DNA from 3 places in the Saccharopolyspora sp. NPDC049357 genome. Region 2 is predicted to be linked to each of the others. Evidence: riboswitches for the same ligand, from Rfam matches in the RefSeq annotation. Region 2 holds a riboswitch; each other region holds the start of a gene.
The links. Region 2 has a riboswitch for glycine ahead of gcvH (glycine cleavage system protein GcvH). Riboswitches for the same ligand answer to the same signal wherever they lie in the genome.

Region 1: another riboswitch for glycine. It lies ahead of gcvT (glycine cleavage system aminomethyltransferase GcvT); the one in region 2 lies ahead of gcvH (glycine cleavage system protein GcvH).
Region 3: another riboswitch for glycine. It lies ahead of gcvP (aminomethyl-transferring glycine dehydrogenase); the one in region 2 lies ahead of gcvH (glycine cleavage system protein GcvH).

The regions. Positions count from the first base shown of each region.
Region 1 covers NZ_JBFAQJ010000026.1:75,561-85,553, reverse strand. The annotation lists gene AB0J91_RS21435 (DedA family protein) at 1-524, shown strand, start outside; gene AB0J91_RS21430 (helix-turn-helix transcriptional regulator) at 732-1,112, shown strand; gene AB0J91_RS21425 (hypothetical protein) at 1,212-1,640, shown strand; gene AB0J91_RS21420 (amino acid permease) at 1,692-3,059, opposite strand; gene glyA (serine hydroxymethyltransferase) at 3,278-4,558, opposite strand; gene gcvT (glycine cleavage system aminomethyltransferase GcvT) at 4,588-5,691, opposite strand; glycine riboswitch at 5,811-5,910, opposite strand; glycine riboswitch at 5,912-6,008, opposite strand; gene AB0J91_RS21405 (TetR/AcrR family transcriptional regulator) at 6,213-6,839, opposite strand; gene AB0J91_RS21400 (acyl-CoA dehydrogenase family protein) at 6,945-8,123, shown strand; gene AB0J91_RS21395 (hypothetical protein) at 8,276-8,458, shown strand; gene AB0J91_RS21390 (Tm-1-like ATP-binding domain-containing protein) at 8,583-9,809, shown strand; gene AB0J91_RS21385 (phosphoenolpyruvate hydrolase family protein) at 9,823-9,993, shown strand, end outside.
Region 2 covers NZ_JBFAQJ010000040.1:37,924-47,916, reverse strand. The annotation lists gene AB0J91_RS26575 (AMP-binding protein) at 1-1,058, shown strand, start outside; gene AB0J91_RS26570 (DUF202 domain-containing protein) at 1,174-1,566, shown strand; gene AB0J91_RS26565 (DUF202 domain-containing protein) at 1,568-1,894, shown strand; gene AB0J91_RS26560 (organic hydroperoxide resistance protein) at 1,891-2,307, opposite strand; gene AB0J91_RS26555 (MarR family transcriptional regulator) at 2,304-2,771, opposite strand; gene AB0J91_RS26550 (L-serine ammonia-lyase) at 2,927-4,282, opposite strand; gene gcvH (glycine cleavage system protein GcvH) at 4,314-4,685, opposite strand; glycine riboswitch at 4,835-4,930, opposite strand; gene AB0J91_RS26540 (helix-turn-helix domain-containing protein) at 5,041-6,594, shown strand; gene ald (alanine dehydrogenase) at 6,776-7,891, shown strand; gene AB0J91_RS26530 (hypothetical protein) at 8,399-8,914, shown strand; gene AB0J91_RS26525 (ABC transporter ATP-binding protein) at 9,050-9,993, shown strand, end outside.
Region 3 covers NZ_JBFAQJ010000073.1:2,109-12,101, reverse strand. The annotation lists gene gcvP (aminomethyl-transferring glycine dehydrogenase) at 1-2,019, opposite strand, end outside; glycine riboswitch at 2,182-2,278, opposite strand; gene AB0J91_RS32490 (MerR family transcriptional regulator) at 2,362-2,934, opposite strand; gene AB0J91_RS32485 (bifunctional nuclease family protein) at 3,206-3,682, opposite strand; gene garA (glycogen accumulation regulator GarA) at 4,077-4,544, opposite strand; gene gcvH (glycine cleavage system protein GcvH) at 4,663-5,046, opposite strand; gene AB0J91_RS32470 (CDP-alcohol phosphatidyltransferase family protein) at 5,148-5,741, opposite strand; gene AB0J91_RS32465 (hypothetical protein) at 5,995-6,210, opposite strand; gene AB0J91_RS32460 (propionyl-CoA synthetase) at 6,510-8,423, shown strand; gene AB0J91_RS32455 (TetR/AcrR family transcriptional regulator) at 8,621-9,220, opposite strand; gene AB0J91_RS32450 (NAD(P)H-binding protein) at 9,336-9,993, shown strand, end outside.

The sequences.
Region 1 (9,993 bases), on a different contig from region 2:
TGGTGGCCTCGGCCGCGGTGAACGACCTCGGCTTCTTCCTGACGCTGGCCGGAACCGTGGCGGTGTGCGCGGCGGTCGGCGACAACATCGGCTTCTGGCTGGGCCGCCGGTACCGGCTGAAGATGCGCGAGACGAAGGTGGTGCGCAAGCTCGGCCAGCACCACTGGGATCGCGCGGGCACGCTGCTGCGGCGCTGGGGGATCGGTGCGGTGCTGGTGGGCAGGTTCCTGCCGGTGGTGCGGACGCTGCTGCCCGCCGCTGCGGGCGCCAGCGGCATGTCCTACCCGCGGTTCTTCCTCTCGTCGGTGATCGGCGCCGTGGCCTGGTCGGCCACGCACGTCGGCATCGGCTGGGTGGCGGGAGCGTCGGCGAAGTACGTCGAGTCGATGCTCGGCCGGGCGAGTTGGGTGCTGGCGATCGCCGTCGTGCTGGTCGGTGCGGGTGTCTGGGCTTGGAAGCGCCGTCGCCCGCGCAGCCAGGTCGTGACCGAGACCCAGGCAGAGGACGTCGAAACCGCGGCCTAGTGAGCCGAGTGGTGCAGCGAGATGCGGACGCCGCGGCCGGGGGTCGACGGGGTGACGCGGACGTGAGTCTCATTCATGTGCCTGGACTCTAATGCATGCTTCAGCGCGAAACCAGTGGTGAAAGCGCTGGCGGCCGATGGAAGGCGCGCGCGTCCACCCGTTGAGCGGAGTGCGGTGAGTCGCACGGGTGGGACTAGACTCGAACTCATGGCACACGCTGGCGCGAGCGACGTGACCGCGGGGGACAGCGACTTCGTTGAATACCTCGAACGGCACCTGGCTGAACGCGGGTGGACCGTTCACGACTTCTGCGAGCACAGCGGACTGAGACCGAGCGTGGTCTTCCGCTGGCGCAAGGGCTACCGGCCCGACATCGGCAACGCGCGGATCATGGCCCGCGCCCTCGGCGTCCCGCTGCTGGAAGTGCTGGTCAAAGCCGGTCGGCTGAGCGCGGACGAGGCCGGAGCCGAGGTCCGCATCGTTCCCGAGCTCGACTCGGTGCCCACCCAGGTCCTGCTGCGCGAGGTCAGCGCGCGCGTGGAGAAGCTGGAACGCTCCGCCGCCGACCACGCGGAAGCCGGCGTGTAGGTGCCGGGCCCTGGTGAGATTCGGAAGCGGTCGGCCCTCCGCGATGACATCCGGTCGAAAGCGGAGTGGACTGCCTGAGAACGGATGAGAGGTGACAGCATGAGCCACACCGGCACCGCGAGCGCTCCGGCCACAGCGGCCGCCATCCCGGCCCCTCGCACGGGCGAGCGGCTGCACGTGGCCGTCGAGACCTCGGTCGGGGAGACCTACCTGATCGCGTTCGTCGACAGCGCTCGCGACGGCGGCTGCGAGCCCTGCGAGCTGTCCCCGGACGAGGCCCGCGAACTGGCCGCAGCGGTGCTCGGCCTGCTCGACGCCAAAGCCGGGCAGGTCGCCTTCGACCTGTCGCGCACCGGCCAGCGGCTCAACCTCGCGGTCGAGGCCGACGGCGCGGGGACCTACCTGGTCACCTGGCTCGGGCGCACCGCCTGCGAGGCCGGCTACGAGCCCAGCGAGCTCAGCCGCTCCGAAGCCCGCCAGCTCGCCCGAGCCCTCCAAGACCTCGCCGACACCGCCGAAGGCGCATGAGAACGGGCCCCGGTCGATGACCGGGGCCCGTTCTCCGCGAGGCGGGGTTGGTCAGACCCGGGCGGGTTGCTTCTTGCGGCTCGCCAGGTGGCCGACGACGATCGCGATCGCCAGAACCGGCGTGATGTAGAGGGCGATGCGGGTTTCGGCGTCGAAGGCCAGCAGCACCACGACGAACGCCAGGAACGCCAGCACCACGTAGTTCGAGTACGGCGCCAGCGGCATCCGGAACCGGCCCTCGGGCAGCTCGCCGCGCGAGACCTTGCGGCGGTAGCCCAGGTGCGCGATGAGGATCATCCCCCAGGTGAAGATGGCGCCGGCCGTGCTCGCACTGGTGATGTAGGTGAACGCCTCCTCGGGCGCCAGGTAGTTCAGCGCCACGCCGACCAGCATCGCGCAGAACGTCACGCCGATCGCCCGCGCGGGAACCGCCCGGCCGGACAGCTGCCCGAGCCTGCGCGGCGCCTGCCCGTCCTCGGAGAGCGTGCGCAGCATGCGGCCGGTGGAGTAGATGCCGCTGTTGCACGACGACAGCGCGGCCGTGGTGACCACGAAGTTGACGACCCCGGCAGCGGCGGGGATGCCGATCAGCGTGAACGCGTGCACGAACGGGCTGCCGTCGGCCGGGAACTGGTGCCACGGCACCAGCGCGGTCAGCGCCACCAGGGCGCCCACGTAGAAGATCAGGATCCGCAGCATCACCGAGTTGATCGCGCGCGGCAGCACCTTCTGCGGGTCGGCGCTCTCGCTGGCGGTTTGGCCGACCATCTCCACGCCCACGAACGCGAACATGACGATCTGGAAGGCCAGCAGCGAGGACGCGGTGCCGTTGGGGAACCACCCGCCCTGCGACCAGATGTTGCTCAGCGAGGCGGTGTCACCGACGTCGGAGAAGCCGAACACCAGGATCAGCGCGGCCAGCACGATCAGGCCGACGATCGCCAGCACCTTGATCAGCGCGAACCAGAACTCGAACTCGCCGAAGAGCTTCACCGCGATCAGGTTCACCCCGCTGAGCACGATCAGCGCGCCCAGAGCCGGGATCCACTGCGGCACTTCGGGGAACCAGAACTGGAAGTACTCGCCGACCGCGGTGATCTCGGCCATCCCGGTCACGATCCACACCAGCCAGTAGCCCCAGCCGGTCGCGAACCGAGCCCACGGGCCCACGAACTCACCCGCGTACTCCGCGAACGAACCGCTGACCGGGCGGTACATCAGCAGTTCGCCGAGCGCCCGCATCACGAAGAAGATCATCACGCCGGCGATCGCGTAGATCAGGATCAGGCCGGGGCCCACCTGGTGGAGCGCTTTGCCGGAGCCGAGGAACAACCCGACACCGATCGCGCCGCCGATGGCGATCATGTTGATGTGCCGGGTGCTGAGCTCTCGCTTGTACTCGGTCACTGGCTGGCTCATGGGAGTTTTGCTCCTTTGTGGACGAATGCCGGAAATTCCCGGGCGTTCCCACCGGTGGTTTCGCCGAGATGATCCACCCGTCGACGACCTGCGGCAAGAGTTCAGGAGATACCGAAAGGGCATCCTCGCGCGACGCGTTCGGTCCACATCGGAGCGTGAACGAAAAAACGCCGCGTTCCGGACATCGCGACCGGAACGCGGCGTTTTCGCTCAGACGATCAGAGGTTCGGGTAGAGCGGGTGCTTGGCGGCCAGGGCCTCCACGCGGGTGCGCAGCTCCGCGCTGATCGACTCGTCGAAGTTCGGCTTGAGGGCCTGCGCGATCACCTCGGCGACCTCGGTGAACTCCTCCTTGCCGAAACCGCGGGTGGCCAGCGCGGGCGTGCCGATCCGCAGACCCGAGGTGACCATCGGCGGGCGGGGGTCGTTCGGGACGGCGTTGCGGTTGACCGTGATGCCGATCTCGTGGAGCCGGTCCTCGGCCTGCTTGCCGTCCAGCTCGGAGTTGCGCAGGTCCACCAGCACCAGGTGCACGTCGGTGCCGCCGGAGACCAGCGAGACACCGGCCTCGGTGGTGTCGGAGGCCAGCAGGCGCTCGGCCAGGATCCGGGCGCCCTCGACCGTGCGGCGCTGGCGGTCCTTGAACTCCTCGCCGGCGGCGATCTTGAAGGCCACCGCCTTGCCCGCGATCACGTGCTCCAGCGGGCCGCCCTGCTGACCGGGGAAGACCGCGGAGTTGAACTTCTTGGTGAACTCCTCGTCGTTGGACAGGATCACACCACCGCGCGGGCCGCCCAGCGTCTTGTGCGTGGTCGTGGTGACCACGTGCGCGTGCGGCAGCGGCGACGGGTGCAGGCCCGCGGCCACCAGACCGGCGAAGTGCGCCATGTCGACCATCAGGTAGGCGCCGACCTCGTCGGCGATCTCCCGGAACCGCTTGAAGTCCAGCTGACGCGGGTAGGCCGACCAGCCCGCGACGATCAGCTGCGGCTTGTTCTCCCGCGCCAGGCGCGCGACCTCGTCCATGTCGACCCGGTGGTCGGACTCGGCGACGTGGTACGGCACGACGTTGTAGAGCTTGCCGGAGAAGTTGATCCGCATGCCGTGGGTGAGGTGACCACCGTGGGCCAGGTCCAGGCCCATGATGGTGTCGCCCGGCTTGAGCAGCGCGAACATCGCCGCGGCGTTGGCCTGCGCGCCCGAGTGCGGCTGCACGTTGGCGTAGCTGGCGCCGAAGAGGTCCTTGATGCGGTCGATGGCCAGCTGCTCGACGACGTCGACGTGCTCGCAGCCGCCGTAGTAGCGCTTGCCCGGGTAGCCCTCGGCGTACTTGTTGGTCAGCACCGAGCCCTGCGCCTGCAGCACGGCCTGCGGCGCGAAGTTCTCCGAGGCGATCATCTCCAGGGTGTTCTGCTGGCGACCCAGCTCGGCGCCGACCGCCGCTGCCACCTCCGGGTCAACCGTTGCCAGGGCATCGTTGAACAGATCCGGGTTCGACATCAGTGTGTGCCTCCTGTTTCTTTCTGGAGTCAGGCGTTGCGGCGGTAGAACGGCAGCTCGACGACCCGCACCGCGACGTTGCGGCCTCGGATGTCGACTTGCAGGGCCGTGCCGGGTTCGCTGTGCTCCCGGTCGACGTAGGCCATCCCGATCGGGTGCCCGAGGGTCGGGGACGGTGCGCCGCTGGTGACCTCGCCGATCTCGGCGCCGTCGGCGTCGAGGACGCGGTAACCGTGGCGCGGCGCCCGCCGCTGGTCGGTGGTCAGTCCCACCAGGGTGCGCTCGGTGGGCTTCTCGGCAACCGCGGCCAGCGCGGACTTGCCGACGAAGTCGGCGTCCTTGTCCAGCTTGACCACTCGGCCGAGGTTCGCGTGGAAGGGCGTCAGCTCCGCGGACAGCTCGTTGCCGTACAGCGGCATGCCCGCTTCCAGGCGCAGCGTGTCGCGGCAGGACAGCCCTGCCGGCTGCAGGCCGTGCTCGGCGCCGGAGGAGGTCAGCGCCTGCCAGACGGCCTCGGCGTCGCCGGGGGCGGTGAACAGCTCGAATCCGTCCTCGCCGGTGTAGCCGGTGCGCGCCAGCAGCACGTCCTTGCCCGCGACCGTCGAGGGGTAGCCCGCGTAGTACTTGACGGTGCTCAGGTCGGTGTCGGTCAGCGGCGCCAGGATCGCCACCGCGTTCGGGCCCTGCACCGCGATCAGCGCGTAGTCGTCGGAGGCGTCGGAGTGCGCGGCGTCGAAACCGGAGACCCGCTCGGCCAGCTCGGCGGAGACCACGGCGGCGTTCGCGGCGTTGGCCACGACCAGGAACTCCTGCTCGGCGAGCCGGTAGACGATCAGGTCGTCGAGCACACCGCCGGAGTCGTTGCAGATCATGGTGTAGCGGGCGCGACCGGGGGTGATGGCGGAGGCGTTGGCGACCAGCGCGTAGTCCAGCGCCTCGGCGGCCTGCGGGCCGCTGATCAGGATCTCGCCCATGTGCGTGAGGTCGAACAGGCCGGCGCCCGTGCGCACCGCGTTGTGCTCGGCGGTGTCGCTGCTGTAGCGAACCGGCATCTGCCAGCCGGCGAACTCGGTGAAGGTGGCGCCGAGGGATTCGTGCACCGCGTGCAGCGGTGTCCGGCGGGGCGATGACATGGTGAAACTCCTCCTGGGTGGGCGTGCCGGTCGGCAGTCGAGGGCCGGTCAGCTCACGCGCCCAACCTTATCCGGGGCGCCTCGACCCCCGACCGTCGCGGTCTGCGCTGGTCGGGCGGGGTCTCCCCGGAGTCATTGGCCTGAGAGTTTCACCACCCGGCGGGGTGGTTTGCACCGTGGGCGAGAAGCGCGATGCTCCTGCTTTTCTCCGTGATTCGCCTGGTGTCCTGCGGTAACGGTGCCTGAGAGTTTACTGGGGAGTATTGCTCCTTCGGCGCCTCGTCCGGCGAGGACGAGGTCTCTCCCGCGAGACGTCATCGGCGCGGTATTCGGTTGTACCGCTCACAGACGCTACGAACCGCCCCACCCCCAGTCAACAGGAAGACCGAGTGATCTCAACCCTTGCGCAGCGGCTTTCCGGATGGTTGCGGGGCTGCGCGCGAGAGGCGCGGTTCACCAAGGGGCGAAAAGGCCGAGCACCCGTCTCAGGGCCTGGTTCGCCTGATGGTGGCATGCGTGGTTCATCCGGTGAGGTCTTCGAGTTGGGTCTTGAGGCCGTCGATGAGGGCTGAGAGGGCGAGTTCGAAGCTGGCGGCGTCTATTTCCGCCGCCTTCTGGTGGAGCAGGTGGGCCCTGCTGAGGTGCGGGAAGCGGTTGGCGTAGACCGTGGCGTCGGCTGGGAAGCCGTGGCTGAACGAGCCCATGGCCGAGCCGATGACCAGGTACTTCGTCGAGGCGCCGATCATCGTGGCGTAGCGCTGCGGCCAGCCGGCCCGGGTGAGGCCGCCGTGGACGGCGTCGGCGGCGCGCAGGGCCGAATCGCGCCGGGCCGGGCCGTAGGCGATGAACGGGACCAGGTTCGGGTGGTCGACCAGGGCGGCGCGGTAGGAGCGGGCCCAGGTGCGCAGGCCGGCGGCCCAGTCCCGGTCGAAGTCGGAGACGTCGACCGCGCTCATCACCTCGTCGGCGATCTCGTGCAGCAGGTCTTCCTTGGTGGCCACGTGGTTGTACAGCGACGCGGCGCGCACGTCGAGGCGCTCGGCCAGCCTGCGCATCGAGAGCGCCTCCAGGCCCTCGGTGTCGATGATCTCCAGCCCGGACCTTCGGATGAGTTCCGGGGAGAGTCGGGGTGTGCTGGGTCTGGGCAACGTCTGTCTCCTCACCGGAACCCTTGCGGCGTGCGCCGGGACGGTTCTAGGCTGCCATAAAACTAACGGTGTTAGTTACCGGCCTGCACGGAAAGGAACCACGCGATGGTCGACTTCTCGCTCTCCGACACCGAGCGCGACATCCGCGACTGGGTGCGCAACTTCGTCCAGCGGGAGCTCATGCCGCTGGAGCCGGAGGTGCTGCGCAGGGAGCGGGCGGGTCAGCGCGGTCTCACCAAGGACGAGCTGCTCGAACTCCAGGACAAGGCCAAGGAGGCCGGGTTCTGGGGCGTCCAGACGCCGGAGGAGTACGGCGGCATGGACCTCTCGGCCGTCATGACGGCGCTGATCGAGGTCGAGCTCGGCCGCACCTACGTGCCGTTCCGCTTCGGCGGCTACGCCGACAACATCCTCTACTACGCCAACGAGGAGCAGAAGCAGCGCTACCTGCTGCCGACCATCGAGGGCACCCGCAAGTCCTGCTTCGCCATCACCGAGCCCGGCGCGGGTTCGGACGCCAAGAACCTGCGCACCACCGCCGTTCGCGACGGCGACGACTGGGTCATCAACGGCGAGAAGACCTTCATCACCGGCGGCATCGACGCCGACTTCGTGATGGTCTTCGCCGTCACCGACCGGGAGAAGGGCGCCAACGGCGGCGTGACCTGCTTCCTGGTCGACCGCGACATGGGCTGGAAGTCCGAGCCGATCGACATCATGGGCCCCGACGAGCGCCAGCCGGCCGCGCTGGTGTTCGACAACGTCCGCGTGCCCGACGAGAACGTGCTCGGCGAGGTCGGCAACGGCTTCGGGCTGGCCATGCAGTGGATCGGCCGGGGCCGCTACCTGCTGCCCGCCCGCGCGCTGGGCGCGTGCGAGCGCCTGGTGGAGATGGGCTCGGAATACGCCCAGAACCGCGAGACCTTCGGCGCTCCGATCGCCGACCGGCAGGCCATCCAGTGGATGATCGCCGACTCGGCGGTGGAGATCGAGGCGCTGCGCTGGCTGATCCTGCAGGCCGCCTGGCAGGTCGACCAGGGCATGGACTCCCGGCACGCGCAGTCCATCGCCAAGCTGTTCGGCGCCACGCACGCCAACCAGATCGTCGACCGGGTCCTGCAGATCCACGGAGGCATGGGCTACACGAAGGAGCTCCCGGTCGAGCGCTGGTACCGCGACCTGCGGCTGCTCCGGATCTTCGAGGGCACCGACGAGATCCAGCGCCGCACCATCGCCCGCAACGTGCTCAAGGGCCACGCCAGCGTCAGCGGCGTCCTCGGCTGATCGCCTTTCGCGGTCGCTCTGCTTGGCGGTGCGGGGGCCGGAACCGGAACGTCACCGGAACGTCGCCACTCCGTTCGACGTGGTGAGGCGTGAGTCGCGGGTGATTTGTCGGTAGTCTGATGGACAACGGCCTCGATGCATCGGGAGTGATGATGTCGCTGTTCAAGAAGGTCACCGACTTCGCCAAGAGCCCGCAGGGCAAGAAGGTGGTCGACCAGGCCAAGAAGTACGCCTCCGACCCGAAGAACAAGGAAAAGATCGACCAGGTCAAGAACAAGTTCATGGGCAAGGGCGGATCCGGCTCCCAGGGTGGTTCCCAGGGCGGACACCACTGAGCGAAAGTCCCAGGAGACGACCTCCGGCGTGCAGCCGGAGGTCGTTTTTCTGTTGCTCGCCGGGCGATCGACAGTAGAGTCCGATCCCGGGTCGTTCTCCACGGCGAGCAGCACGGAGGTCTCGATGGGCAGCGCGTACGTCGCTGGAACGTTCGACACCAAGGGCGATGAGCTGGATTACGTCGCCGAGCTCATCGCCCACGGGCATCCCGTCGTCACCGTCGACCTGTCGACCACCGGCGAAGGTTCGTCCCGCGCCGTCGTCCAGGCGGCCGAGGTCGCCGCGCACCACCCGGACGGCGCGGATGCGGTGTTCACCGGCGACCGGGGCACGGCCGTGACCGCGATGGCCACCGCGTTCGCGCACTTCCTGCGGGAACGCGACGTCGACGGCGTCATCGGGCTCGGCGGTTCCGGCGGAACCGCGCTGATCACCCCCGCGATGCGGGAGCTGCCGGTGGGCCTGCCGAAGGTGATGGTGTCCACTGTGGCCTCCGGTGACGTGTCCGGTTACGTCGACGCCACCGACATCGCGATGTTCCCCTCGGTCACCGACGTCGCCGGGCTGAACCGGATCTCCCGCCGCATCCTCGCCAACGCCGCGCACGCGCTGCTCGGCGCGATCAGCCACCCGATGCCGCAGGTCGAGGACAAGCCCGCGGTGGCGCTGTCGATGTTCGGCGTCACCACCCCCTGCGCGACCGCCACCGCCGACGCGCTCACCGCCGAGTTCGACCCGCTGATCTTCCACGCGACCGGGACGGGCGGCCGGGCCATGGAGAAGCTCGTCGACGACGGCCTGGTGCGCGCGGTCCTGGACATCACCACCACCGAGGTCTGCGACCTCGTCGCGGGTGGCGTGATGAGCGCGGGCGAGCAGCGGCTCGACGCCATCGCGCGCACCCGGGTTCCCTACGTCGGCTCGTGCGGTGCGCTGGACATGGTGAACTTCGGTGCGCTGGAATCGGTTCCGCAGCGCTACCGCGACCGCAACCTCTACGTGCACAACCCGCAGGTCACCCTGATGCGCACCACTCCGCAGGAGTGCCGGGAGATCGGCTCGTTCATCGCGCGCAAGCTCAACGCCTGCCACGGCCCGGTCCGCTTCCTGCTGCCGACCGGCGGAGTGTCCATGTTGGACGCGCCGGGCCAGCCGTTCCACGACCCCGAAGCCGACGCTGCGCTGTTCGACACCATCGAGCGCGAGGTCGAGCAGACCGAGAACCGCCGAGTGCTGCGGGTCGGCCACAACGTCAACGACGAGGAATTCGTCACGGCGCTGCTGACCTCGTTCCGTGAAATCCTGGAGGAGCAGGGAAACCCCGGGACCCGAGAGGTGTCCCGGCACTGACACTGGAGGGGCGATGAACGGATTCGACCGCGCGGACCTGCTCCGCGAGTTCCACGCAAAGGCCCAGCGCGGCGAACCGATCGTCGGCGGCGGTGCCGGCACCGGGCTGTCCGCCAAGTGCGAGGAAGCCGGCGGCATCGACCTGATCGTCATCTACAACTCCGGTCGCTACCGGATGGCCGGA
Region 2 (9,993 bases):
CCCTGCACCCGGCGCTGAGCCAGGACCAGGTGCACGCGATCGCCACCCACAGCCGCGCTCGAGTGGTGGTGCTGGAGAGCAACGACCAGCTGCGGCGGTGGGCGAAGGCGCTGCGCAACGACAGCACGGTCGAACACGTCGTGGTGCTCGACGAAGCGGTGATGATCAGCGCGGACCACCGCTTCCGAACCTGGTCCGACCTGCGAAGACACGGCGCGCAGCGGCTGCGCGACGACCCCGGTTTGCTGCGGCGGGAAAGCGCACCGGTCACTCCTGCGACACCGGCGGCCATCATCTACCCGAGCGAGGACAGCGATCGGCTCAAGGGCGTGGTGCTGACCCACAGCAACATCTGCTTCGCCGCCGCCGCGCTGCACCACCTCACCCGACCCGAACCCCACACCGCGCGCCTGAGCTACCTGCCGCTGAGCCACATCGCCGAACGCGTCGTGGTCATCTACGCGGCGATCCACGACGCCGCGCACGTGCACTTCTGCGGTGATCGCGACGAGGTGCTCGACGAGCTGCCGATAGCCCGGCCCGCGCTGTTCTTCGCCTCGCCGCAGGTGTGGTCGCAGCTTGCCGGTCTGCTGCGCAGCGTTCCGGCGGAGCAGCGCCGAACGCCCCGGGACCGCGAGCGGGTGCGGGCCCGCGTCGGGCTGAACCGGACGGTGTGGCCGTCGATCGGTTCCGGACCGCTCGACCCCGAGGTGCTGGAGCTGTTCAACGGCGTCGGGCTGGACGTCTGCGAGCTGTGGGGCCTGATCGAGACGACCGGTTGCGCCACCACGAATCGTCCCGACGCCCGCCGCACGGGCACGGTCGGCCGGGCGATGCCCGGCATGGAGGTGCGCATCGCGTCCGACGGCGAAGTGCTGCTGCGCGGACCGCTGGTGTGCGCGGGCTACCTGGAGGCCGACGGGATGGTCCGTCCCGTCACCGATGCCGAAGGGTGGCTGTCCACGGGCGACGTCGGCGAGCTGGACGCGGACGGGTACCTCACGATCACCGGGCACAAGCCGGAGCTGTTCGGCGGCGACATGCCCTTGGCCTTGTGACCGCGGGTTCCGAGCATGGGAACCTTCCTGCCATCCCGCGCCGAACCGTCGCCGGATTCGCGCTTCCCGCAGGGCACCGGCCCGTTGCGCCATTCGGAGGAGATAACGTGAGGCCATGGCGACCGATGGCGAAGGTGAGAGCGCGCGCTGGCCGCGGCGGCTCTACGAGGAGGGCGACGAGCCCGACCCCCGGTTCACGCTCGCCAACGAGCGGACGTTCCTGGCGTGGATCCGCACCGCGTTGGCGCTGATGGCCGGTGGGGTCGGTGTTGAGGCACTCAACGCCGTGTCCGCTGAGCCCAGCGACATCCGCACCGTGCTGGCGGTCGCGTTGCTGCTGGCCGGGGTTCTGTGCAGCGGTACGGCTTTCACCAGGTGGGTGGCCACCGAACGCGCGCTGCGCCGGGGCAAGCCGCTGCCCGCTCCGCGCCTGGCTCCGGTGCTGGGCTACGGCTTGGGTGTGATCGGTGTGGCGGCCTGCGTGCTGCTGTTCGTGACCGGGTTCTGAGGTGCGCGAGCACCAGCCCTGGGATCCGGGGTTGCAGATCGAGCGCACGACCCTCGCCTGGTTGCGCACGGCGTTGGCGTTCACCGTGAGCCTGCTGGTGCTGCTCAAGTTGATCTCGCACCACAGCGCGTTGGCCGCGGTCGTGTGCGCGCTGACGACGTTGCCGGTCAGCGGGGTGGTGGCGTGGCTGGTGTGGCGGCGCCACCAGCGCAGCGATCGGCGTCTGCGCGCGAAAGCACCGCTGCCGGGCGGGGCTTTGCCCGCCGCGACAGCGGTGCTGGCGATGCTCGCCGGGGCGACCGGCGCGGTGTACGTCCTGTTCGCCTAGGCGATGCGGACTTCGAGGCCGATGTTGCCGCGCACCGCGTTGGAGTACGGGCACACCGCGTCCGCGGCTTCGGCGAGCTGCTGAGCCTGTTCCTCGGGAACGCCGGGCAGGTCGACGAGGAGGGAGACGTTGAGGCCGAAGCCTCCGTCACCGTTCTTGCCGATACCGACCTCGGCGGTGACCGAGGAGCCTTCGATGTCGACCTTCTGCTTGCGGGCGACCAGCTGGAGGGCGCTGTGGAAGCAGGCGGAGTAGCCGGCCGCGAACAGCTGCTCGGGGTTGGTGGCTCCGCCGGGGCCGCCCATCTCCTTGGGGATGGCCAGCTCGAGGTCGACCAAGCCGTCCGAGGTGCGCGTGCGTCCGCTGCGACCTTCGCCGGTCGCGGTGGCCTCCGCCGTGTAGAGAACTGTCATGCCTTCGTCTCCCGATTCTCGGTGACCCGGCGTGCCGCGTCGTTCAACGTGGTCGTCAGGTTTTCCAACGTGGACCGCAGCTGCTCGACCTCGCCGAGGTCCATCCCGGTCGCGGAGACCATCCGCTGCGGGATGTCGCGCGCCTGCTGCCGCAACGCGCGCCCCTCGTCGGTGACCTCGACGCGAACGGACCGCTCATCGGTCTCGCTGCGCGTGCGGACGAGCAGCCCACGGGTCTGGAGTCGTTTCAGCAGCGGCGACAACGTTCCCGAATCGAGCCGGAGCAGGTTTCCCAGCTCCTTGACCGTCAGCGACTCGCGCTCCCACAGCACCAGCATCACGAGGTACTGCGGGTAGGTCAGGCCGACCTCGTCGAGGAACGGCCGGTAGAGGTTGGTGAAGGCCCGCGACGCGCTGTGCAGCGCGAAGCAGAGCAGCCGGTCCAGCGTCGATTCCGTCGTCACGAGACAAACCGTAGCGCACAATTCAGTTGTGCGCAACTAAATGGCGCGCACGCGTCCCGTCGTTGATCGCGTGAGATTTCGACGCCGCAGGTCAGCGCAGCAGAGCGGCCCGAGGTGATGACAGGAAGGTTCCCATCCTCACCTCGGGCCGCCGCTCAGCACTCGATGACGTTGACGGCCAATCCGCCGCGTGCGGTCTCCTTGTACTTGACCTTCATGTCGCGCCCGGTCTCCCGCATCGTCTTCATGACCTTGTCGAGGGACACGAAGTGCGTGCCGTCGCCGCGCAACGCCATCCGGGCAGCGGTGATCGCCTTGACCGAGGCCACCGCGTTGCGCTCGATGCACGGGATCTGCACCAGACCTCCGATCGGATCGCAGGTGAGCCCCAGGTTGTGCTCCATCGCGATCTCCGCGGCGTTCTCCACCTGGCTCGGCGTGCCACCGAGCACTTCGGCCAGGCCTGCTGCGGCCATCGAGCACGCCGAACCGACTTCACCCTGACAGCCGACCTCCGCACCCGAGATCGACGCGTTCTCCTTGAACAGCACCCCGATGGCCCCGGCCGTGAGCAGGAAGCGCACCACGCCGTCCTCGTCGGCACCCGGCACGAACCGCGCGTAGTAGTGCAGCACCGCGGGCACGATGCCCGCCGCGCCGTTGGTCGGCGCGGTCACCACGCGCCCGCCCGCGGCGTTCTCCTCGTTGACCGCCAGCGCGAACAGGGTGACCCACTCCAGCGGATCGTCCTGAGCGGTCAGCTTCGCGGCCAACTCGGCCGCGCGCCTGCGCACCTTCAAGCCGCCGGGCAGCTCACCGGTGTTGCGGCAACCGTTGTCGACGCATTCCCGCATCACCCGCCAGATGTCCAGCAGCCCCGCCCGCACCGCGGGTTCCTCCCGCCAGGACAGCTCGTTGGCGAGCATCACCCCGCTGATCGGCAGACCCGACTCGGCGCTGCGGATCAGCAGATCGGCGCCCGTGCTGAAGGGCATGGGAACCGCTGTGTCATCCGCTTTGATCCGGTCGGCGCCGGCCGCGCCCTCATCGACGACGAAGCCGCCGCCCACCGAGTAGAAGACCGCCGACTCCAGCTCGCTCCCGTCGTTGCCGATGGCGGTGAAGCGCATGCCGTTGGGGTGTTCCGGCAGCGATTTGCGCCGGTGCAACACCAGGTCTCGCGCACTGGTGAACGACAGCACGTGATCACCGCCGAGCCGCAGCAGCCCGCTCTCGTCGATCTCGTCGACGCGCTGCGCGCCGGCCACCGGATCCACCGACTCCGGGCGATGCCCTTCCAGCCCGAGCAGGACCGCGTTCGGACTGCCGTGACCGCGACCGGTCGCGCCAAGGGAACCGAACAACTCCGCTTTGACCCTGTTGACCTTGGAGATGGTCCCGTTCGCCCGCAGCTTCGCGGTGAACCGCTGCGCTGCGCGCATGGGCCCCACCGTGTGCGAACTGGACGGGCCGATCCCCACCGAGAACAGGTCGAAGACACTGATCGTCATTGATCGCCTCGCCTCGTTCCGGGCTCCGCGGCTACTCGTTGATCAATTCGGAGTACTGCTCTGCGGTGAGGGTCGCGCCCGTCTCGGTGACGCGCACCTCGATCAGCCAGCCCTCGCCGTAGGGGTCGGAGTTGACCACGGCCGGGTCGTCCACAACGGACTCGTTGATGGCCACGACCTCGCCGGTGACGGGCGCGAACAGGTCGCTGACGGACTTGGTGGACTCCAGCTCACCACACGCCTGGCCGGACTCGATCTGGTCGCCGACCTCGGGGAGCTGGACGAAGACGATGTCACCGAGGGCGCTGGCGGCGTGCTCGGTGATGCCGATGCGCGCGATCTCGCCGCGGTCGTCGATCCACTCGTGCTCTTCGGTGTAGGACAGGTTCGTGGGCAGCGTCATGAGGGAGGCTCCATAGCTGTTTCGAAGGGACGTCGGTCCCCGGTTTCGGCTGGGCCTCCCCCTCTGTTGCGGAACCTGAGAGCTTCGCCGCGCGAGCGGCTTGCACCGTGGGTGGCCCGTCGGTGACGACGGACGCTTTCCAGAGTTGCCTCGCCCGAGCGGTCATGGGTGCCTGAGAGTTTGCTGGGGAGTGTTGCTCCTTCGGCGCCCTGCACTGGTGGCAGGGTCTCTCCCGCACGGGGTCGATGGCCGGTATGCGATTGTCGACTTGCTCAGCAACGATAAACGGGCCAGCGAGACTGTCAATGCACATGTGATCTCCGCCGGCACGCCCTTGGTCGAGGAGGACCCTTCGATGCTCGACATCCGGGCACTGGTCGAGAGGGTGGGCCCGGCCCTGCTGCGCACCGTGATCAGCCCGGAGCCCAACACCGTCGCCGGTGACGTGGTGATCGCCGAACCGGATCAGCCCACGACGGCGACCGGCGGCGACCTGGTGCTGGGTGTGGGGATCAACGACGTCGAGCAGGCGGTGCGGCTGGTGCGCGACTGCGGTGAGCAGGGCGCGGCCGCGGTGCTGCTCAAGCCACCGGTGTCGGCCGAGGCCGCTGTCGTGGAAGCCGTGCGCGGCGCCGACGTGGCACTGGTGGAGGTGCGTCCCGGCACCGCGTGGGCGCAGCTGGTGTGGCTGATCCGCGCGGCCTTGGCGGGCGGGATCAGGCAGGCGGAGGAGAGCGGTATCGGTGTCGCGGACCTGTTCAGGCTCGCCGATGCGGTCGCCGACGTCGTGGACGCGCCGGTGACCATCGAAGACGCCCATTCGCAGGTGCTGGCGTACTCGGCCAGGCAGGACCTGACCGACCCGGCGCGGATCTCCACGATCATGGGTCGCAAACAACCGGACGACGTGCTCGCGAAGTTCCGCGCCCGCGGCACGTTCCGGCAGCTCATCAAGGGCAGTTCGGCGATCTTCGTGCCCGCTCAGCAGGACGGGACGCTGCCGCGTCTGGTGATGCCGATCAGGATGGGCGGCGAGCTGCTGGGCTCGATGTGGGCGGTGGTGCCCGGCCCCGTCTCGGAGGAGCGCGCGACCGCCTTCGCCGACACCGCACCGCTGGTGGCGTTGCAGTTGTTGCGCTGGCGCGCGGTCGCCGACGTGCAGCGGCGGAGGACGGCCGAGCAGGTGCGGCTGCTGCTCGACGGCAGTGACGGCTGGCGGGGGGCGGCCAGCGAACTGGCGGTGCCCAACGAGGAGCACCGCGTGATCGCGATCGAGATGCCCGCCTCCGACGAGCCGGCCGAGGGACAGCGGCTGGCGATGTGGGAGTGGATCACGCGGGGCATCGGACGACGGCCGCTGGTCACCGAGATCGGCACCGTGCTCTACGCGCTGGTGCCCGACCGGGCTCGTGGAGGCGGCTGGCCGGAGCTGCGACAGGCGCTGCTGTCGCACGACCTGTCCCCTCGCCCGCTCGTCGCGGTGGGAACTTCCGTGGCGGTCACCGACATCCCGGGCTCCCGAGCCCAGGCCGATGAGCTGATCGGGATGCTGCGCACGGGGTTGGTGCGGCAACCCGTCGCGGTCTACGAGGACCTGTGGCACCTGCTGGTCCTCAGCCGGATGGCCGGCGCGGCCACCGACGCCGGTGTTGCCGCGCTGGGTCCCTTGGCGGTGCTGCGGGAGCACGATCGCGGGCAGGGCACCGACTACCAGGCCACCCTGCACGCGTGGCTGCGGCACCCGGGAGACCCCCGGCAGGCGAGCCGTGAACTCCGGGTGCATCCCAACACCTTCCGGTACCGGATGAAGCGGATCGGCCAGCTGGTGGAGGTCGACCTCGACGACGCGGACGTCCGGTCCGCGCTGCTGGTGCAGCTGCTGGCCGAGCGCTGGGCGCAGCACGGCTGAGCCGGGGACGCGGGCGCGGCGATCACGAGCACGGGAACCGATCTGTCACTTCCGCCCTGGCCGCACGCACGGGCGTTGTGCTGGTGGCACAAACACCCCCGCCCAATCTCATGCCGTGGAAATGATGCGCTGTGCGTCACGTCGTCCGATCGTTGTTTCCACACGACGAAAGGACCCCACGGTGAAGATCGCAGTGCCTCGCGAGATCAAGAACAACGAGTACCGGGTCGCGATCACCCCAGCCGGTGTGCACGAGTTGACCGCCCGCGGTCACGACGTTTTCGTCGAAGCGGATGCCGGTGCCGGCTCCTCCATTCCCGATGAGGACTTCCTCGCCTCCGGTGCGAAGGTGCTGGCCACGGCGGACGACGTGTGGAGCGAAGGCGACCTCGTGCTCAAGGTCAAGGAGCCGATCGCCGAGGAGTACCCGCGGCTGCGCCGGGACCAGGTGCTGTTCACCTACCTGCACCTGGCCGCCTCCGCTGAGCTGACCGACGCGATGCTGACCTCGGGCATCACCGGCATCGCCTACGAGACCGTGCAGACCGGGGACGGCGGGCTGCCGCTGCTGGCGCCGATGAGCGAGGTCGCCGGGCGGTTGGCACCGCTGGTGGGTGCGCATTCGCTCATGCGGCCCAGCGGTGGTCGGGGTGTGCTGCCCGGCGGAGTTCCCGGGGTTCACCCGGCGCGCGTCGTGGTGATCGGCGGCGGTGTCGCCGGCCTCAACGCGGCGCGGGTGGCCTTGGGCATGGGTGCCGAGGTGGAGCTGCTGGACACCAACGTCGACAAGCTGCGCGAGATCGACCGCGACTTCCACGGCCAGATCCGCACGGTCGCGTCCAACCGCTACACGGTCGAGCAGTCGGTTCGGGCTGCCGACCTGGTGATCGGCGCGGTGCTGATCGCGGGCGCGAAGGCCCCCAAACTGGTGTCCAACCACATGGTCTCGGAGATGAAGGCCGGCAGCGTGCTGGTCGACATCGCCATCGACCAGGGCGGTTGCTTCGCCGACTCCCGGCCGACCACGCACGACGACCCGACCTACCGGGTGCACGACTCGGTCTTCTACTGCGTGGCGAACATGCCGGGCGCGGTGCCCAACACCTCCACGCACGCGCTGACCAACGTGACGCTTCCCTACGTGCTGCGCATCGCCGACGCCGGTTGGCAGCAGGCGTGCCGCGCGGATGCCGCGCTGGCCGGCGGCCTCAACACCCACGCCGGCGACCTGGTCAACCAGGCCGTCGCCGAGGCCCACGGCCGCACCGCCGTCGCGCTGAGCAGCGTCCTGGACTGACGTCTCTCGGTGTCTGGGGTCGGACGGGCTGCGCGGAAGGTTCCCTTCCTCGTAGCCCGTCCGCTCCGCTGTGACAGGAAGGTTCCCCTGCTCACACCGACGGCGACCGCCCACTCGGGAATTTGCACCGAGTCCTAATTCGAATTCGTTGGCCGCTAACCGAGTTGGCGAATGCGGTGCAATTCGCCGCATCCAGGAATCGGATTCGCCGCGAAAAGGCAAATAGGGGCGGCCCGCTCAACCAGCCTGGGGGTCACCGGGAGCAGGCCGCCACTCTCAGTGTAGGGGAAGATCGCCGGTTTGCCGACGACGCGAGCGAGCACTTCGCCGCCAATTGCCAGCCGAATCGATAACCACTCGATGGGGTGAGTCTGGTCGGGTGCCCGTGCAGGCGTGAACCCGCGATGCCGATGTCACCCATCGGAGTAACGACGGGTGACTGATCACCCGTTGCTCTCCAGCGGAAACTCCGACGCAGGAAAACGCGCTGACGGGTGGGAGATAAACGTGACGGACACGGCACTGCGCAAGGCGGTTCTCGACCGGCTCGACGCCCTGGACCGAGTGATGGGCGAAGACGCCCACGAAGTGCTGCTACCGATTGCCCGAACCGAGCTGCATCGCTTTACCGGAGCCCTTCGAACCCTGTTAGACGATCACGAGCCGGACTCCGACGGGCGCTGCCCGTCCTGCCGGGGAACGCTGCGCCGCAGACCCTGGCCTTGCAAGGTGTGGCAGGCCGCGCACCACCAGCTGATCACCGAACGTTCCGGATCATCGGAGCGCCGCGCCCGACTTGGCCGCCAAACCCGGTCCCACCTCCCCCGAAATCCCGAACACGCCGTCGCGGTGATCCCCGAGCCGATCGTGTCCGCCACCGGCCCCGGGCCGTCCGACTGGGACACCGACGAGTTCATCCGCCCCGACCTCACGACCGAACCCACGACCCCACCGCCGCTGGCCGAACGGCTGGAAACCGACCACAGCCGGATCTACCGCGCGGCGGTGGTCGAACGGGCCTGACCTGCTGCACGCCCCCGCGTCCGGCACCCGCGACCCGCGGCGGCCACGACACCTCACCTTCACGGCCCGACCTGTCCGGCAGGATGGAGCCATCAGGGGTGACACACTGACGGGTGACCGGACGTGGGAGGGCGTGTGCACGACGGCAGCGGTCGCATCGACGTGCAAGGGCTGAACAAGAGATTCGGCCCCGTGCACGCGGTGCAAGACCTCAGCTTCACGGTGCAGCGCGGCGCGGTCACCGGCTTCCTGGGCCCCAACGGAGCGGGCAAGACCACCGCACTGCGCATGATCCTCGGCCTGGTCACGCCCACGTCGGGCACCGCGACCATCAACGGACTGCCGTTCAACCGGCTGCCGAACCCGGGTGGGGTCGTTGGCGCCGTGCTCGACGCGCACGGATTCCACCCGAGCCGCACCGCGCGCCACCACCTCCGCTGCTACGCGGCCGCCATGAACATCCCCGACGGCCAGGTCGACAGGGCACTGGAGCTGGTCGGGCTCGCCGCCGCAGGGGACCGCAAGACCGGCGGGTTCTCGCTGGGCATGCGGCAGCGCCTGGCACTGGCCACCGCGCTGCTCGGCGACCCGCAGATCTTGATCCTCGACGAACCCGCGAACGGACTGGACCCCGAGGGCATCGCGTGGCTGCGGGGCTTCCTGCAGGCCTTCGCCGCCGGGGGCCGGACCGTCCTGATGTCCAGCCACTTCCTGCGCGAGATCGAGCACACCGTGGACCGGTTGGTGATCATCAGCCAAGGCCGGTGCGTCTACGACGGGCACGTCGAAGAACTCCGCGCCGCTCAGCAGTCGCGAGCGCTGGTGCAGGCCGATTCCCCCGAGGTGCTGGTCGCCGAGCTCCAGGCAGCCGGTTACGGGGTCGAATACCTCCCGGACGGGCGGCTGGCAGTCCTCGGGGCCGACTCGCGCGCGGTCGCCGACCTGGCGTTGCAGGCCGGGGTCGCGCTCTACGGGATGCAGGACGAGCGCGTCGATCTGGAGCAGTTGTTCTTCCACCTCACCCAGGGGCAGTTCACGGGACTTCCGCAATACGCCCCGCCGACATCGCAGACGTGGGC
Region 3 (9,993 bases), on a different contig from region 2:
CAGCCCGCAGACCTCGCGCACGGTGTCCTCGTAGACGCCGTGGGTGGACGGGTAGGTGATCATGATCGCGGCGAGGTCCTGGGCGTGCTCGCCGACGAGCTCGCGCAGGTGGTCCATCTCGATGTTGCCCTGCTCATCGCAGCGGACCACGACCACCCGCATCCCGGCCATCACGGCGCTGGCGGCGTTGGTGCCGTGCGCGCTCGCCGGGATCAGGCACACCTCGCGCTCGGCCTCACCACGGCTGTGGTGGTAGGCGCGGATGGCCAGCAGGCCCGCGAACTCGCCCTGGCTGCCCGCGTTGGGCTGCAGGCTCACCGCGTCGTAGCCGGTCACCTCGGCGAGCCATTCCTGCAGGTCGGAGACCACCTTGAGAAGGCCCTCGGCGTCCTGCGCGGGCGCGAAGGGGTGCAGCGAGGAGAACTCCGGCCAGGTGATCGGCTCCATCTCCGCGGTCGCGTTGAGCTTCATCGTGCACGAGCCCAGCGGGATCATGCTGCGGTCAAGCGCGATGTCCTTGTCCGACAGCTGCCGCAGGTAGCGCAGCAGCGAGGTCTCGGAGCGGTGCGTGTGGAACACCGGGTGCGTCAGGTACTCCGAGGTGCGGGCCAGCGCGACCGGCAGCGCGTCCTCGGTCTCGACGTCGAGCTGTTCGACGTCACCGGCGGTCACGCCGAAGGCCTCCCACACCGCGGCCAGGTGGGCGCGGGTGGTGGTCTCGTCGCAGCTGATGCCCACGTGGTCGGAGTCCACGCGGCGCAGGTTCACCCCGCCGCGGCGCGCGGCCGCCAGGACCTCGTCGGCCTTGCCGGGGACCTTGGCGACCACGGTGTCGAAGAACTCGCCGTGCACGACCTCGACACCACCGCGGCGCAGCTGCTCGGCGAGCACACCGGCCATCCGGTGCGCGCGGGTCGCGATCGCCTTGAGCCCGTCCGGACCGTGGTAGACCGCGTACATCGAGGCAACCACGGCCAGCAGCACCTGCGCGGTGCAGATGTTGCTGGTGGCCTTCTCACGGCGGATGTGCTGCTCGCGGGTCTGCAGCGCGAGCCGGTACGCCTGGTTGCCCTCGACGTCGACGCTCACGCCCACCAGGCGGCCCGGCAGCTGCCGCTCCAGGCCCTTGGCCACGGCCATGAACCCGGCGTGCGGACCGCCGAAGCCCATCGGCACGCCGAAGCGCTGGGTGCTCCCCACGACGACGTCGGCACCGATCTCGCCGGGCGCGCGCAGCAGCGTCAGCGCCAGCAGGTCGGTGGCCACCACGACCTTCGCGCCCCGCTCGTGGAGCGCGGCGATCAGGGCCTCCTGGTCGCGCACCGCGCCGGAGGCGCCCGGGTAGGACAGCAACGCGCCGAAGAACTCGCCCTCGGGCAGCTCACCGGAGGTCAGGTCGGCGACCACGACCTCGATGCCCAGCGGTTCGGCGCGGGTCTCGATGACCGCGATGGTCTGCGGCAGCGTGTCGGCGTCGACCAGGAAGCGCGGCGACTTGGACTTGCCCGCGCGGCGCACCAGGGTCATGCCCTCGGCCGCGGCGGTGGCCTCGTCGAGCATCGAGGAGTTGGAGACGGGCACGCCGGTCAGGTCGGCGACCATCGTCTGGAAGTTCAGCAGCGCCTCCAGCCGGCCCTGCGAGATCTCCGGCTGGTAGGGCGTGTAGGCGGTGTACCAGGCAGGGCTCTCCAGCACGTTGCGCAGGATCACCGGTGGGGTGACCGTGCCGTAGTAGCCCAGGCCGATCATCTCGGTGTGCGGGGTGCAGCGACCGGCGAGGTCGCGCAGCTCCGCCAGCGCCTCGGTCTCGGTGGCCGGTTCCGGCAGCGACAGCTGCAGGTCGCCCTCGCGGATGGTGTCCGGGACGGCCTTCTGCCCCAGTTCTTCCAGGGAGCCGACGCCGATGACGTCGAGCATGCGGGCCAGCTCGGCGGGCATCGGGCCGACGTGGCGGTCAGCGAACGGCCTGCCGTGCTCCAGCGCGGCCAGAGGGATGCGGTCGTGCGTCGCGTCGGTCATCGCCAAAACCTCAATCATCGCGGCGAACAAAGGGCGGCAGCGGATGCTGCTCTCCCCCTCTGTCCCCGTTCGCGAAGCGAACGCCTGAGAGCTTCACCCGGCGGACCGGGCTTGCACCGTCGGCGGGGCCCACCAGTAGGTGTGCCCGCTTTCCAGAGGTATCTCGCCCGTGCGGTCCAGGTGGCCTGAGAGGTTGTCGGGGAGAGTTGCTCCTTCGGCGCCGGTCCTGGTCAGGACCGGACTCTCCCGCACGGGGTCGGCGATGGCGCTCAGAGTACCCGATCAACAGCGTCTATCAGACCATCAATGTCGCCTACCGCACAGATGGCGGGCACCGGTGGTTCAGCCGGTCTCCGCTTGGCGGTCACGGCGGCGAGCCGCGAGCTCGTCGTTGATCGCCGACTCGATGTTCTCGCCACCGTCGGCGCGCTCGGCCGGGAACTCGTGGATGGTCCCGCTGATCTCGCGCATCGCACCGCTGACCGCGATGCCGAACACTCCCTGCCCGCCCTGCAGCAGATCGACCACCTCCTCCGCGGAGGTGCACTCGTAGACCGTGGTGCCGTCGCTGAACAACGTCAGCTTCGCCAGGTCCTGAACGCCGCGCTTGCGAAGGTGCTCCACCGCGACTCGGATGTTGTGCAGCGATACCCCGGTGTCCAGCAGACGCTTGACGACCTTGAGCACCAGGATGTCCTTGAACGAGTACAACCGCTGCGAGCCCGATCCGGCAGCACCGCGGATGGACGGCCCGACCAGCTTGGTGCGCGCCCAGTAGTCGAGCTGCCGGTAGGTGATGCCCGCGATCTGGCAGGCCGCCGGCCCGCGGTAACCGACCAGTTCGTCCGGGGCAGAGGCGTCGGGGAACAGCTCACCCTGCTCCGCAGCATCCGAGGTCGCTGCTTCCTCCACCACGCCTGCCTCCCCTCGTCCGGCCCGAAGCCGACGACGACGATCACCAGCGCCCGGACCGTTTGCGGTCCAGGGCCGCGAAGCCGTACACCGGCTGAATCACACCGGGGCAATTCGCGTAAGTCCGAAGGTATGCCCGCTGAGCAGGCGGGTCAACGCGACGCGCGGGCCGCGCGCGCTCTCGTTGGCCGGCGCAAGAACCCGGCCCCCGGGCTGCTGGTGCAACCCGGGGGCCGGTGTGGTCTGTTCGGACTAGAACCCGAAGCGTCGGTCCTCAGGTGTCGGCACCGCGGAAGTCCTCCGGGGAGACGGAGTCGAGGAACTCGCGGAACTTCTCCACCTCGTCCTCCTGCTCGTCCGGAATGATCAGCCCGGCCTCGTCGAGGACCGACTCGTCGGCGTGGATCGGAACTCCGATGCGCAGCGCCAGCGCCACCGAGTCGCTCGGCCGCGCGGAAACCCGCACATCACCGTCGAACACCAGCTCGGCGAAGAAGGTGCCCTCCTGCAGGTCGGTGATCCGCACCTGCTCCAGGTCGCGGCCCAGGGCTCCGATGACGTCCTTGAGCAGGTCGTGCGTGAGCGGCCGCTGGGGCCGCACGCCCTGCTGCTCCAGGGCGATGGCCGTCGCTTCGACCGATCCGATCCAGATCGGCAGGTAGCGCTCACCCTGAGCCTCGCGCAACAGCAGGATCGGCTGGTTGGCTGGTAGTTCAACTCGCACGCCGACGACGCGCATCTCGCTGCTCATCGTCACATCGCCTCCTCCAGCGCGCCGAAGCGTGACATCCCCGTCGAGGGTCCCGCACCGACGCCTCCGACGCTACCCGCGATACGGCGGACACGCCCTTCCATCGGCGGTCCCGGCGGACCACCACCGTCGCGGTCGTTGTAGTCGGGGCTCGCGGCCCGGACCGCTGGCGAGCTCGTCGTTGAGCAATACCCAGCACGATACACCGCGCAGAGCCCGGTCGAACCCGCCGGAACTGCCCTGCTGCGCTGTCAAAACCGCTTGTGGCGCCGGGAAATTCCCGGCGAGGAGGGACGAGATCCGCGCGCGGGCCGCGCAGCTGCCTCATGCGTCAGCGGGGCGACGCCTCGTGGCGCCGCCCCGCTGACGGGTTGAAAAGCCCTGTTCGACGGCCTCAGCGGCCGCCCTGGCCCCCATCGATCGGCCCGGTCAGGAAGACCAGGCGGAACTTCCCGATCTGGACCTCGTCGCCGTTGGCGAGCACCGAGGTGTCCACCGGCTCCCGGTTCACGTAGGTGCCGTTGAGGCTGCCCACGTCGACCACCACGAAGTCGTTGCCCTCGCGGCGGAACTCGGCGTGCCGCCGGGACACCGTCACGTCATCGAGGAAGATGTCGCTGTCCGGGTGCCGGCCGGCGCTGGTGGTCTCCCGATCCAGCAGGAACCGCGAACCCGCGTTGGGGCCGCGCTTGACCACCAGCAGGGCGGAACCCGCCGGCAGCGCATCGACCCCGGATGCGGGGGCAGGCTCCGGGGCCGCGCTCTCGGTGCTTTCCGGCTCCGAGAGGAAGGGCCTGAAGACCGAGGTGGTCTCCGGTGACTGCTCCGGCGGAACGTCGCCGAAGCCGCTGTTTTGGCTCACCTGAGCTCTCCTCTACGCGGATAGATCGTGCCAAGTATGCGCCCAACGTACCGTGCCTGGACAGCCTCGGAACGAGCGACTCCCGTCATCGTCCCACGGATGCCTCCCGGCAGGACGATCATGCCTGGTCGATCAGCTTCTGGTAACCATCGGCGTCGAGCAGACCGGCCAGCTGCTCCGGGTCGGCGAGCCGGATCTCCACCATCCAGCCCTCCCCCGTTGCGTCCGAGTTGACCAGCTCCGGTTGGTCCTCCAGCGCGGCGTTGCCGGCGGTGATCTCACCGGTGACCGGGGCGTAGATGTCGGAGACGCTCTTGGTCGACTCCACCTCGCCCATCGACTCCCCGGCGGCGATCTGCTGCCCCACCTCGGGGAGCTGGACGAACACCACGTCGCCCAGCTGCTGCTGGGCGTAGTCGGTGATGCCGATGCGCACGGTGTCCTCGCTGATGCGCTGGACCCATTCGTGCTCTTCGGTGTACTTGATCTCCGGGGCCGCCACGGTGGTCCCGCCTTTCGTCCGCTGTTGCAACGTGCCGAGTGATCGGCGCGGCGAGCGTATTCACCGGCCACCTAGGGCCGCAAGACGACGCGCAGCCGGGATCAGGCGCGGGCTCTGGCCCCGCGCACGGCGGCGGCGACCTGCCCGAGGTAGAGGATGCCGGCCCACAGGTACAGCGCCCCGCCCCAGGCGGTGAAGGCGTAGGCGATGGGCCGGACCACGTCGGATCCGGTGAAGTCGTCCTGCACCAGCAGCAGCAGCGGGAACGCGTACATCAGGCAGAACGTGGCGGCCTTGCCCAGGTAGTGCACCTCGGGCGGTTCGTAGCCGTGCCAGCGCAGCACCGGCAGGCACAGGGTGAGCACGACGTCGCGGCCGACCAGGGCGACCGCCACCCACCACGGGATGACGTCGCGCAGCACGAAGGCGATCAGGGTCGCGACGATGTAGAGGCGGTCGGCAGCGGGGTCGAGCAGCTCGCCGATGCGGCTGTACTGGTTGAGCCAGCGGGCGAGCTTGCCGTCGAGCCAGTCGGTGGCGCCGCTGATCACCAGGACCAGCAGCGCGAGCAGGTCGGCCTGCGGGCCGAGCAGCAGCCAGAGGAAGACCGGCACGCCGGCCAGGCGGATCACGCTGAGCAGGTTGGGCAGCGTCCACCAGGGATCCGCCCACACGTCGCGGGCGACCTCGCGGATCCGGTCCAGGCCGGGATCACCCGGCCCCGGGTGGTCCTTCCCCGCTCCAGCCCGCGGCCCGCTCGTGGTGTTTTCCGTGGTGCGCTCGGCGTCCTGCACCACGAGCCTCCCCTGAATGGTTGTGCGCACTGCCCCGCAACGGGTGCACACCTGTGCATCCTTACCCGATCAGGGTCTCATATGGGCAGCGCAACCCACTTGGCGGCCAGCCGGAGGCGGGACAGCCTGCGGCTCCGGAAGAACCGCCGCGGATTCACCCGCGAGTGCGGCTCCAGCCCCGGCGGTGCAACTCGGCATCGGTGAGGAACCGGGCTCTGCCGCGATCGTCCACGCCCGCCCAGCGGGCGCCCGCGGTTCCCTCTCGGACGTAGGAGTGGCCGCCGCTCCAGACCACGCTGCACGGCGCGGTCGGCAGGTCGTTCGGCTCGTCGACGGTCGCTGTGGCCCCGGGAGGCTCTGCCGGTTCCATCGTGCTCATAAGTTCGTAGCACCTCCGATTCATTTGTCGGCGCGGGACACCTCGGTGTTAGCCCGGCCATCGGCTCGTCGCCGATTGTGCGGCCTGCGAGCCGCACTGGCGCGCCGGAAACGCACCCGCAGCGCCCAGCGGCGCGGCGGCGTCGCCGAATCGCATCAGATGTGAGCGCGACCGAATTCCGTTCCCCCGTTCGTCCGAACACCGGTGTTTCGCTCGTGACGAACGCGTTTCGGCCGAACGGCCGCGCGGGCCCCTGGCGCCGAGATCTGATCTGAGGTACTACACAGGCGGTGTCACAGCGGACGCAGGAGGTAGTCGCAGCGATGGGTGAGTACGCGGAGAACTACCGGCGGAGCCTGGACGACCGCGAGGGCTTCTGGCTCGACGCGGCGCGGGCGATCGAGTGGGACCGCGAGCCGACGCGGGCGCTGGACGATTCAGCCGCGCCGATGTACCGCTGGTTCCCCGACGGCGAGCTCAACACGTGCTTCAACGCGCTGGACCGGCACGTCCGCGACGGGCGGGGTGAGCAGCCCGCGCTGATCTGGGACTCGGCGATGACCGGCGTCGTGCAGACCTGGACCTACCGCGAGCTGCTCGACCGGGTCGCGCTGTTCGCCGGAGCCCTGCGCGCGCAGGGCGTGGCCGCGGGCGATCGGGTGGTGCTGTACCTGCCGATGATCCCCGAGGCGGCGATCGCGATGCTGGCGTGCGCGCGGATCGGTGCGGTGCACTCGGTGGTCTTCGGCGGCTTCGCGCCCAAGGAGTTGGCCGCGCGCATCGACGACGCCAGGCCGAGCGTGATCGTGGCGGCCTCCTGCGGGCTGGAGCCCAACCGGGTCGTGGAGTACAAGCCGATCGTGGACGAGGCGCTGCGGCAGGCGGAGCACCAGCCCGGGAAGGTGATCGTGCTCCAGCGCGATCAGGCGCGCGCCGAGCTGGGCCCTCGCGACATCGACTGGCAGGAGGCGGTCGAGGGCGCCGAACCGGCGGAGTGCGTGCCGGTGGCCGCCACCGATCCGCTCTACGTCCTCTACACCTCCGGCACCACGGGCAAGCCCAAGGGCGTGGTGCGCGACAACGGCGGGCACGCGGTCGCGCTGCGCTGGTCGATGGCCAACATCTACGACATCTCCCCCGGCGAGGTCTTCTGGACCGCCTCGGACGTGGGCTGGGTCGTCGGCCACTCCTACATCGTCTACGCGCCGCTGCTGACCGGGGCGACGACGGTGGTCTACGAGGGCAAGCCGGTGGGCACCCCGGACGCGGGCGCGTTCTGGCGGGTCATCGCCCAGCACCGGGTCAAGGCGCTGTTCACCGCGCCGACGGCGCTGCGGGCGATCAAGCGCGTCGACCCGGACGGCCGGCTGCTCGCCGAGCACGACACCTCCAGCCTCGAAACGCTGTTCCTTGCCGGTGAGCGGCTGGACCCGGAGACCTACCACTGGGCGGCCGGGCAGCTGGGCGTGCCGGTGATCGACCACTGGTGGCAGACCGAGACGGGATGGCCGATCTGCGCGAACCTGCGCGGGTTGGAGCCGATGCCGGTCAAGGCGGGTTCGCCGACGGTTCCGGTGCCGGGTTACGAGATCGCGGTGCTGGATCAGGCGGGTGCTCCGCTGCCGCCGGAGACCGACGGGGCGATCTGCCTGAATCTCCCGCTGCCGCCGGGCACGCTGCCGACGCTGTGGGGCGACGACGAGCGGTTCCGCGAGTCCTACCTGTCGCGCTACGAGGGCTACTACCTCACCGGCGACAACGGCTACGTCGACGCCGACGGCTACGTGTTCGTCATGGGCCGCACCGACGACGTGATCAACGTGGCCGGTCACCGGTTGTCGACCGGGTCGATGGAAGCGGTGCTGGCGGCGCACCCGGCGGTGGCCGAGTGCGCGGTGATCGGCGTGCACGACAAGCTCAAAGGCCAGGTGCCGCGCGGTTTCGTGGTGCTCAAGTCCGGTGTGGACATCTCGGCCGAGACGCTGCGCGAGGAGCTGGTGACGGCGGTGCGCGAGCAGATCGGCCCGGTGGCGGCGTTCCGCGACGTCGCGGTGGTCGACGGTCTGCCCAAGACCCGCTCGGGCAAGGTCCTGCGCAAGTCGATGCGCGAGATCGCCGATCGCGGCGACACCGTCGTGCCGTCGACGATCGAGGACCCGTCGGTTCTCGATCAGCTGCGCCCGTCGCTGCGCGGGGACGGCTAAGTGCTGTTTAGGGATGCGGCGGAGCCGTTGCTTCAGGTGTGGGACTCAGCTCGCACCGCCGCAGGTTCTGAGCGGTTTCGTGGCGAGTACGCCGCGACGCCGTGTATTGGCATACATCAGGAGTGGCGCACGGAGTCCACGGAACCGCTCAGGTTCTTCCACTGGCACCGCTACGCAAAGCAAACCCTAAACAGCTCCTAGGCCCGTCGGGATCCCTCCCGCCCGCGGATCCCGTCGAGGAGGAAGGTGGTGCGGCGGTCGTAGTCCTCCCGGCGGGGGCGGGTTCCGTGCTTGAGGGCGAGCGCGTTGTCGTGCAGGAGCGCGTGGAGGTCGTCCGCGGAGAACTCGGCGCGCAGCGCGCCCGCAGCGCGGCTCACCTCGATGAGCTCCTCGTTGATCTCGCCGGCGACCCGGCAGATCTCCAACAGGCTCTGCGCATCGGGGTAGACCTGCAGCATCGCGTCGTTGGCGGCGGGTTGGCGGTACTGCAGGTCGCGGATCGCGGTGACGTAGTGCGCGAACCGCTCCCAGGGATCGCCGATGGCGCGGGTGCGGTCGATGATGCCGTGCAGCTCGACCGCGACGACCTCTTCGATGACGGTGTCGATGAGGCCGATCCGTCCGCCGAACCGGTTGAAGATCGTCGCCTTGCTCACCCCCGCCGCTTTGGCGACCTCCTCCAGCGGCACGGTGAGGCCCCGCCCGCGGAAGGCGTCGATCGCGGCGTGCCGGATCTGGTCGGCGTTGCGCTTGGCGTCGGCGCGCAGGCGCGGTTCCGCAGGTGCTCCACCGCTCATTCCTGCACCGCCCTTCTCCGCGCCATAAGTTGACTACCCCAGTCAGCTTACCTACTGTGGCGGCGCAGGACAAAGCTGACCCCTGAGGTCAACTTATGAGCGGAAGGGCGCGACCATGATCGTTGTCACCGGTGCGACCGGCGGGCTGGGCGGCGCCACCGTCGAGCATCTCCTCCAACGCGTGCCCGCCGAGCGGATCGGCGTCAGCGTCCGCGACGTCGGCAGAGCTCGCCACCTCGCCGACCGCGGAGTGCGCGTGCGACAGGGCTCCTACGAGGATCCGGCCGCGTTGCGCGAATCGTTCGAGGGCGCCGAGCAGGTGCTGCTGGTGTCCGGCAACGACCCGACCGCCGACATCGTCGGCCTGCACGGCAACGCGATCGAGGCCGCCGCGGCAGCCGGCGTCCAGCGGTTGATCTACACGAGCCAGCACGCCGCCACCCCCGGCAACCCGTACCCGCCGTCGCAGATCCACGTCGCCACGGAGGCGATGCTCGCCGACTCCGGCATCGCCTGGACCTCGCTGCGCAACGCCGCCTACGGTCCGCTCGACGAGGTGCTCGGCCCGTGGTCGCGGACCGGGAAGATCGCGCAGCCGGCCGACGGCCCCGTTCCCTACACCGACCGCGCCGACGTGGCCGAAGGCACCGCGGTCGTCTTGGCCGCCGGCCACCACCACGATGGCCCGGTCACCCTCAGCGCCTCGACCGCCGTCACCTTCGACGATCTCGCCGAGACCGCCTCCCGCCTCATCGGCCGCACCGTCGAGCGCG